DNA from 2 places in the Microbacterium sp. MPR-TSA4 genome. Region 1 is predicted to be linked to the other one. Evidence: riboswitches for the same ligand, from Rfam matches in the RefSeq annotation. Region 1 holds a riboswitch; the other holds the start of a gene.
What was found. Region 1 has a riboswitch for thiamine pyrophosphate ahead of AC1Q49_RS12035 (ECF transporter S component). Riboswitches for the same ligand answer to the same signal wherever they lie in the genome.
Positions count from the first base shown of each region.

Region 1 (4,409 bases):
GTCGACCTCGACACCGGGTTGCTGTTCAGCGCACGCGAGGGCGTCGCCGAAGTGCTGGTCGCGCCGCGATCGCGACTGATCGGACGTACGGTGTCGGCGGGCATGACGACCCGCGGTGAGGACCTCGTGATCCTCGCCGTCCGCCGCGGCGACGACGAGGGCCCCAACGCGTCCCGGGGCACGGGAGTGGCCGGCGCGCTCGTGCTCCAGGCCGGCGACGCCCTGCTCGTGCAGGGACCCTGGGCCGCGCTGACCCGCTACGCCCAGTCGCCGGACGTGATCGCGGTGACCCCGCCCCAGGATCTGCAGCGCGTCGTGCCGCTCGGCCGCGGCGCCAAGCGCGCGATCGGCGTCCTCGGCGCGATGGTCGTGCTCCTCGCGACGGGGCTCGTGCCGGCGGTGGTCGCCGGACTGCTCGCGGCGGGAGCCCTCGTGCTGCTGCGGGTGCTGACGGTGCCGCAGACCTACCGCGCGATCTCGTGGACGACCGTCATCCTCATCGCGGGGATGATCCCGCTGTCGTCGGCGTTCATCACGACGGGGGCGGCGGACATCGTCGCCGACGCCGTGCTGGGCGTCATCGGCTCGGGCTCGCCGCAGCTCGCCCTGCTGGTGCTGTGCGTGCTGACGATGGTGCTGGGTCAGTTCATCTCGAACGTCGCCACGGTGCTCGTCGTGCTCCCGATCGCGGTCGCCATCGCCCAGACGCTCGGCGCGAGCGTGCAGCCGTTCATGATGGCGCTGACGGTGGCCGGCGCCGCCGCGTTCCTCACGCCCGTGGCGACTCCGGCCAACCTGATGGTGATGCAGCCGGGCGGCTACCGGTTCGGCGACTACGGCAAGCTCGGCCTGCCGCTGATGGCGGTGTACCTCCTCGTCGCCGTGGTGTACGTGCCGCTGGTCTGGCCGTTCTAGCGCCGCCGCGTCGAGGCCCGCGGGTCAGTCGGCCAGACCCCACAGCTGCAGCGGGTGGGTCAGACGCCACCACGCGTCCGGATCGGGGATGTCGGCGGTGAGGTGCACGCCGACGGTCGCCGCGTCCAGCGGTCCCGTCACCCGCACCTCGCCGACGGCCGCGTCGACGGTGCGCGCCGCGCCCAGATCGAGGTCCGTCGTCACGGTGGATGCCGCGCCGTTCCACAGGATCACCGCCGCGTCGGCATCCGTCACGATGTTCGCCGTCGCCCCCCACGCGGTCGACACGACGCCCGCGAGGGTGCCGGCCGGCAGGGTGCGCGGCACGGCGACCTCGGCGGCCACGTCGGCCAGCAGGCGCGCCGTCTCCTGGTCGCGGGCCTCGTCGGACGACTGGCCGAGCGCGGTCGCGTAGACGCGCACGGTCACCGCGCCGACGGTGACGTCCTTCGCCGCCAGCAGGTTGTAGAACCCCGCCAGGCTGCCGGTCTTGAGACCGACCACGGCCGGGTCGGCGAGCAGGTCGTTGGTGTTGGTGACCTCGCCGGCCCCGGGAAGCTCGACCGTCCGGGTGCGGACGATCTCCGCCACGACCGGGTGGGCCAGCGCGATCCGCGCGAGCGCGATGAGCGCGGCCGGATCGGCGGCGTTCGCGGGATCGATCCCGGTGGGCTCGGCCAGGGTGATCCCGGGCAGCCCGTGGCGGTCGAGCCACGCGCGCGCGGCGGCCGAGAAGACCTCGTCGGTCGGCCAGATCGTGCCGGCGAGGCGATCCGTGTAGTTGCCGGCCGAGCCGATGAGGATGCCCTGGAGCATCTGATACTCCGTGAGCGAGCCGCCGACGGGCACGTCGAGGGCGGACTCGTCGTTGGCCAGATAGTCGTAGTAGGTGGAGCGGTCGCGCGAGGTGAACGCGAACTCCCGCCCCTGCTCCCCGACGTTCAGCGGCATCTCGTCCAGGATCATCAGCACCGTCACGAGCTTCGAGATGCTCGCCATCGAGACCGCCGCATCGCTGGAGGCGGCCACCGCGTCGATGCCCCCGACCCCGACGGCGCCGGCCCCCTCCGTCGGCCACGCCACGGCGGTCGCCGGCGAGGCGGGACCGTCCGGCTCGATCGCGCGCACCGTCGGCGTGACGGCCCAGAGCGGCCAGAGCAGGGTCGCCGCGGCGTACGCGCCCGCGACGGCGATGGTGGTGAGGATCGGCGCGACCACCCCCGCCCGCAGGGGCGATCGGCGCGGCCGTCTCGTGAGCAGGTCGGGGGCGGGCGCGGTGTTCGCGACGGCGAGCGTCCCCGTCACGGCCGTGTCGTCGAGCCAGCCGAGCGCCTGACGTCCCTCGCGGCCCCGCACGATGACGATGTCGGTCGGTGCGGTGGACTCGCGCAGCGCGCGTCGCGACGGCGGGGGCGCGTCGTCCGAGGTCACCCGCCCAACGTACCCGGTCGCCGCTATACTCGAGCGCACAACCACGGGAGTCCGGTGAGCCGGGCTGAGAGGAAGCGATCCACGCTTCGACCGTCGAACCTGATCCGGATCATGCCGGCGCAGGGAGGAGAGAAACATGCACGCGTCTGCGTCCCCGTCCACCGTCTCGTCGGATGCTGCGGCATCCCGTTCCGCCGCGCGCACCGGCCGCCTGCGCTGGCGCGTCGTCGACATCGTCGTCGCCAGCGTCATCGGTGTGGCCGCCGGTGTCGTCTTCTGGCTGTGGGGCCAGGCGTGGACGCCGCTGAGCAGCATCCTCGCGTTCGCACCGGGGCTGGAGGGGCTGCTGTCCGGCGGGTGGCTGTTCGCCGGTGTGCTCGGTGGTCTCATCATCCGCAAGCCCGGCGCCGCGCTGTACACCGAGGTCGTCGCCGCGGTGGTGTCGATGGCCGTCGGCACGCAGTGGGGCTTCCTCACGCTGGTCTGGGGCGTCGTGCAGGGCATCGGCGCCGAGCTCGGCTTCGCGCTGTTCGCGTACGCGAACTATCGCCTGATCGCGGCGCTCACCTCGGGCGCCCTCGCCGGCCTCGCCGTGGCCCTCCTCGACACCAACTTCTCCTCGATCGCCGCCTACGAGTTCGGGCCGCGAGCGATCTACTTCGGTGCCGCCGTCGTCTCCGGCATCCTCGTCGCGGGTCTGGTGTCGTGGCTCATCGCCCGTGCCCTGGCCGCCACGGGCGCGCTGGACCGGTTCGCGGCGGGTCGAGAGGCACGCATCGCGGACGCGCCCGACGCGGCGTGAGCCCGGCCTCGCTCGCGGCGCCCGCGGCGGTCAGTGCACGAGGGTGGGGCTGGCGTCACGCCGGCCGTCGGCGCTGGGCCGTGTCGGAGCTCGACCTCGACATCGAGCCGGGCCAGCACGTCCTGCTCCTCGGCGCGAGCGGCTCGGGCAAGTCGACGCTGCTGCGCGGGCTGGCCGGCGTGCTGGGCGATGCGGAGGACGGTGAGGATGCCGGTGCGCTCCTGATCGACGGCCACGCGCCCGCCGCGGTGCGCGGACGGGCGGGCCTGGTGCTCCAGGATCCCGATGCGCAGGTCGTGCTCGCCCGGGTGGGCGACGACGTCGCCTTCGCGTGCGAGAACCTCGGCGTCCCCGCCGACGAGATCTGGCGGCGGGTCGACGAGGCCCTCCGCGCCGTCGGCCTCGACGTGCCGCGCGACCACCCGACCGCCGCCCTCTCCGGCGGGCAGAAGCAGCGGCTCGCGCTCGCCGGCGCCCTCGCGATGCGGCCCGGACTGCTGCTGCTGGACGAGCCGACGGCGAACCTCGACCCGGCCGGGGCCGTCGCCGTGCGCGACGCGGTCGTCGAGGCGGCGTCGCGGACGGGCGCCACGCTCGTCGTCGTGGAGCACCGCGTCGCGCTGTGGGCCGAGCACATCGACCGCGTCGTGGTGCTCGGATCCGACGGCGGGGTGCTCGCGGACGGGAGCGCCGAGCGCGTCTTCGGCGCGCACGGCGCGGCCCTGACCGAGGCGGGCGTCTGGGTACCGGACGTCCCCGTCGTGATCGACCCCCGGCCGCGCACGGGCACGGGGGAGGTCCTGCTGAGCGCCGACGCCGTCGCGGTGGGCCGGCGCCCGTTCGGCGAGCGGATGCCGCGGATCGTCGCGGCCGGCATCGACGCCCGGCTGCGGGCCGGGCGGGCCCTGGCGATCACCGGGGCGAACGGGGCCGGGAAGTCGACGTTCGCGATGACCCTCGCGGGGCTCGTGCCCCCGGCATCCGGGACCGTGCGCGCGAGCGCCTCGCTCGCGGCCGGCACGGGGCGCGGCGACGCGCCCGTGCGCTGGCGCGCCCGCGATCTGCTGACCCGCATCGGCACGGTGTTCCAGGAGCCCGAGCATCAGCTGCTGACCACGCGTGTGCGCGACGAGCTGGCGGTGGGCCCCCGCGCCCTCGGGCTCTCCGCGTCCGAGGTCGCCGCGCGCGTGGAGCCGCTGCTCGAACGGCTGCGGCTGACCCGTCTCGCCGAGGTCAACCCGTTCACGCTCTCCGGCGGCGA
Region 1 covers NZ_JBXAFF010000031.1:10,336-14,744, forward strand. The annotation lists gene AC1Q49_RS12025 (SLC13 family permease) at 1-915, shown strand, start outside; gene AC1Q49_RS12030 (D-alanyl-D-alanine carboxypeptidase) at 940-2,346, opposite strand; TPP riboswitch at 2,380-2,489, shown strand; gene AC1Q49_RS12035 (ECF transporter S component) at 2,483-3,148, shown strand; gene AC1Q49_RS12040 (ABC transporter ATP-binding protein) at 3,229-4,409, shown strand, end outside.

Region 2 (4,409 bases), on a different contig from region 1:
GCGCAACTGCTCGTCGAGGAACGCCGTCGGCGGGGCGTGCAGCGTGCGCACGCCGCGGGTGTTCTGGGCGACGAGCACCGTGACCACCGCCATCCCGTACCCGCCGAGCGCGCCGATCGACTTGAGGTCGGCCTGGATGCCCGCCCCACCGGTCGGATCGGTCCCGGCGATGCTGAGCACGCGGGGGATGCCGGCGGTCACCGGGCCGCCTCGGCGGCGTGCTCGGCGGGGCCGGTCAGAGCGGCGGCGAAGACCCCCGCCGCCGCGCCCGGATCGGCGGCCGCGCAGATCGCCGAGACCACCGCGACGCCCGCGGCGCCCGCGGCCCGGAGGGCAGGGACGTCGGCCGGCGTCACGCCCCCGATCGCGACGCAGGGCAGCGCGGTCGCGGCGGCGATCCTCGCGAACCCGCCGATGCCGAGCGGCTCGGGGTGATCGGGCTTGGTCGCGGTGGGTCGGATGACCCCCACCCCGAGGTAGTCGAGGGTGCCGGCGGGCATCTCGGCCGCGGCGGCGAGATGGGCGGGGGTGTTCGCCGTCCAGCCGACCAGCGCGTCGGCGCCGAGCAGGGCACGGGCGGTCTGCGGGGGCACGTCGCTCTGGCCCAGGTGGATGCCGTCGACACGGGCGCCGGCGTCACGGGCCGCGAGCACGACGTCGAGCCGGTCGTCGACGACGAGCCCCGCCCGTGCGGCGACGACATCCGACAGAGCGACCGCCTGTGCGATCAGCTCGCGGGCGGTGGAGGTCTTGGCGCGCAGCTGCACCACGCTCGCCCCGCCGGCCACGGCCGCAGCGACGATCTCGCACAGCAGCGGGAACGGGATGCGCTCGTCGGTGACGAGGTGCAGCGAGAGGTCGTGACCGGTGGCCCCGCTCATCGTGCGGGCTCCGCAGACGAGAGGCGACCGGGGGTGTCGAGGTCGGCCGGCGCCACGGCGGCCAGAGCGTCGAGGAACGCCACCGCGAACGAGCCCGGCCCGCGGGCCGCGCGCGCCGCCCGTTCCGCCGCGACGGCGTGCACGGCGGAGGCCGCGACCGCCGCCGACAGCGGGTCGCACACGCCCAGGAAGGCCGCCATGGTCGCACCGAGCGCGCATCCGCCTCCCGTCACCCGGGTCAGCAGCGCGTCGCCGCCGTGCACCCGGACCACCCGGGTGCCGTCGGTGATCAGGTCGACCGGCCCCGACACCGCCACCACCCCGCCCGTCCGCCGGGCGAGCGCGACCGCCGCGTCCCCCGCGGCCTCCGGGTCGTCGGTGGCATCCACGCCGCGTCCGCCCGCCCCGAGGCCGGCGAGTGCGAGGATCTCCGACGCATTGCCGCGCACGATCGCGGGTCGGCGCTCGACGAGCTCGGTGGCGAGGGCCGTCCGCACCGGGAGCACGCCGACGGCGACGGGATCGAGCACCCAGCGCTCGGTCGCCGCGACCGCCTCGCGCGCCGCGGTGCGCTGCTCGGCCGTCGGCGTGCCGAGGTTCACGAGCACGCCGTCCGCGATGCCCGCGAACACGCCCGCTTCGCCGGGGATGTCGCACATCGCGGGGGCGGCGCCCAGGGCCAGGAGGGCGTTGGCGGTGAAGTTCGTCACCACCGCGTTGGTGATGCACTGCACCAGCGGATGGGCCGTGCGCACGGCATCCACGGCGTCGGCGGGGGAGAGGTGGGCGCGCGCGCTCATCAGGGGACATCCCTTCGCTCGTACGAACGAGATCAGGTTCGACGGGTGTGATCTCAGCCCATGGTTCGGGCACCCCGTGTCGTTGACCAGGAATGTAGCAGGGCGTCGCCGCGGGCGCGAACCCGCCGTCGGCGGCTCAGACCGGAGCGGCCGCGAGGTCGGCCACGATCGCGCGCACCGCGTCGCGGCCGGCGCGGTTCGCGCCCACCGTCGACTGCGACGGCCCGTAGCCGATGAGGAACAGCCGCGGCTCGTCCACGGCGCGACCGTTCGCCACGCGGACACCGCCGAGCGCGGTCCGCAGCCCCAGCGGGGCGAGATGGGCGATGTCGGCGCGGAAGCCGGTGGCCCACAGGATGACGTCGGCGGGCTCGAACGACCCGTCGGGCATCCGTACCCCGTGCTCCTCGATGCGGGTGAACATCGGGTGGCGCACGAGGACGCCGCGCTCCTGCGCGCGCCGCGCCCAGGGCGTCCAGTGCTGGCCCGTCACCGAGATCACACTGCCCGGCGCCTCACCGCGCCGCACCCGCTCCTCCACGCCCGCGATCGCCGCGACGCGGGCCGCGGTGTCGAACTCCGCGGCATCCCACCGCACCTCCCGCCGCGTGACCCAGAAGGTGTCGGCGACCCGGGAGATCTCCTCCAGGAGCTGCACGGCCGAGATGCCGGCGCCCACGACGACGACGCGCTGACCGCGGAACTCGTCGGCCGACACGTAGTCGTGCACGTGCAGCTGGCGGCCCGCGAACTGCTCCTGACCCGGGTAGTGGGGCCAGAACGGCCGTCGCCAGGTGCCCGTGGCGTTGATCACGAACCGCGCGTGCCAGGCTCCGCGATCGGTGTCGACCTCCAGGAGGCCGTGCGGATCGGCGTCGACGCGGCGCACGGCGGTGACGTCCACGGGCCGCTGGACCCTCAGATCGAATCGCCGCTCGTAGTCGGCGAAGTACGCCGGGAGCACGTCGGCGCTCGCCGCGTCGGGGTCGGCCGGGGGAACGGGGGCTCCCGGCAGTTCGTGGATGCCGTTGACGGTCGCCATCCGCAGCGAACGCCACCGATGCTGCCAGGCGCCGCCCGGAGCGGCATCGGCGTCGAGCACGACGAACACGGGGGCGCGTCCGTCGCCCGGTGCCGGGACGAACCCGCGGCGGCGCAGATGGTAGGCCGCCGACAGTCCCGCCTGGCCGGCGCCGATCACGAGGACGTCCACCGTCCGGTCGGGCAGGGCGAGACTCATGCCCATCCCAACGCGGTCCGGCCGCAGATGTTCCCGCCGGGGCGCCCGCCGCGCCGCATGTCGGGGGCACGCCGTAGTCTGTTCTGGTGACCACCGCCCTGTACCGCCGCTACCGTCCGGAGACGTTCGGCGAGATGATCGGGCAGGCGCAGGTGACCGAGCCGCTCATGACCGCCTTGCGCGGCGACCGCGTCGGGCACGCGTATCTGTTCAGCGGCCCGCGCGGCTGCGGCAAGACGACCTCGGCGCGCATCCTCGCCCGCTGCCTGAACTGCGCGGCGGGCCCGACCGACACCCCCTGCGGCGTCTGCGACAGCTGCGTGGAGCTCAGCCGCGGAGGCGGGGGCTCCCTCGACGTGGTCGAGATCGACGCGGCCTCGCACAACGGCGTCGACGACGCCCGCGACCTGCGTGAGCGCGCGATCTTCGCCCCCGCGCGCGACCGGTTCAAGATCTTCATCCTCGACGAGGCGCACATGGTGACGGCGCAGGGGTTCAACGCCCTGCTCAAGCTCGTCGAGGAGCCGCCGGAGCACGTCAAGTTCATCTTCGCGACGACCGAGCCCGAGAAGGTCATCGGCACGATCCGCTCGCGCACCCACCACTACCCGTTCCGCCTCGTCGCGCCCGCCGCGATGCTCGAGTACGTCGAACAGCTGTGCGCCCAGGAGGGTGTGCAGACGGAGGCGGGCGTGCTGCCGCTCGTGGTCCGCGCCGGCGGGGGGTCGCCCCGCGACACGCTGTCGCTGCTCGACCAGCTCATCGCCGGATCCGATCCGGTCGACGGTGCCGCCGGTGCGACCGTGCGCTACGAGCGCGCCGTCGCCCTGCTCGGCTACACGCACGGCGCCCTGCTCGACGAGGTCGTCACGGCGTTCTCGGCCCACGACGCGGCCGCCGCCTTCGCGGCCGTCGACCGTGTCGTGCAGACGGGTCAGGACCCGCGTCGATTCGTCGACGACCTGCTCGAGCGTCTGCGCGACCTCATCATCGTCGCGGCCACGGGAGACGGTGCCGGCGCGGTGCTGCGCGGCATCCCGGCCGACGAGCTCGAGCGGATGGGCCGTCAGGCGTCCGCGTTCGGCACCGATCGCCTCTCCCGCATCGCCGATCTCGTGGTCGGGGCCCTCGACGACATGAGCGGTGCGACGTCTCCGCGGCTGCAGCTGGAGCTGCTCGTCGCCCGCGTCCTCGCCCACACCGCCGGATCCGTTCCGGCGGCGGCCCCGGACTCGCCGCCGGTGGCCGTGCCCGCCGCCGCTCCCGTCGCCGAGCCGCCGGCCTCCCACCCGGCTGCACCGGCCGCCGCGCCGACCCCGCCGTCTGCCGCCGCGCCGGCCGCACCGGTCGCGTCGACTCCGCCGGAGGAACCGGTCCCGCCGGCTGCCGCCGCACCGACTCCGCCGGCTGCCGCCGCATCGACTCCGCCGGCTGCCGCCGCACCGACTCCGCCGCCGGCCGCCGCTCCCGTGCCGCCGGCAGGTCCCG
Region 2 covers NZ_JBXAFF010000070.1:3,775-8,183, forward strand. The annotation lists gene thiD (bifunctional hydroxymethylpyrimidine kinase/phosphomethylpyrimidine kinase) at 1-201, opposite strand, end outside; gene thiE (thiamine phosphate synthase) at 198-881, opposite strand; gene thiM (hydroxyethylthiazole kinase) at 878-1,681, opposite strand; TPP riboswitch at 1,674-1,768, opposite strand; gene AC1Q49_RS15570 (NAD(P)-binding domain-containing protein) at 1,818-2,921, opposite strand; partial or broken gene AC1Q49_RS15575 (DNA polymerase III subunit gamma and tau) at 3,008-4,409, shown strand, end outside.
Region 2: linked by a shared signal. The riboswitch ahead of thiM (hydroxyethylthiazole kinase) and the one ahead of AC1Q49_RS12035 (ECF transporter S component) in region 1 are both predicted to bind thiamine pyrophosphate.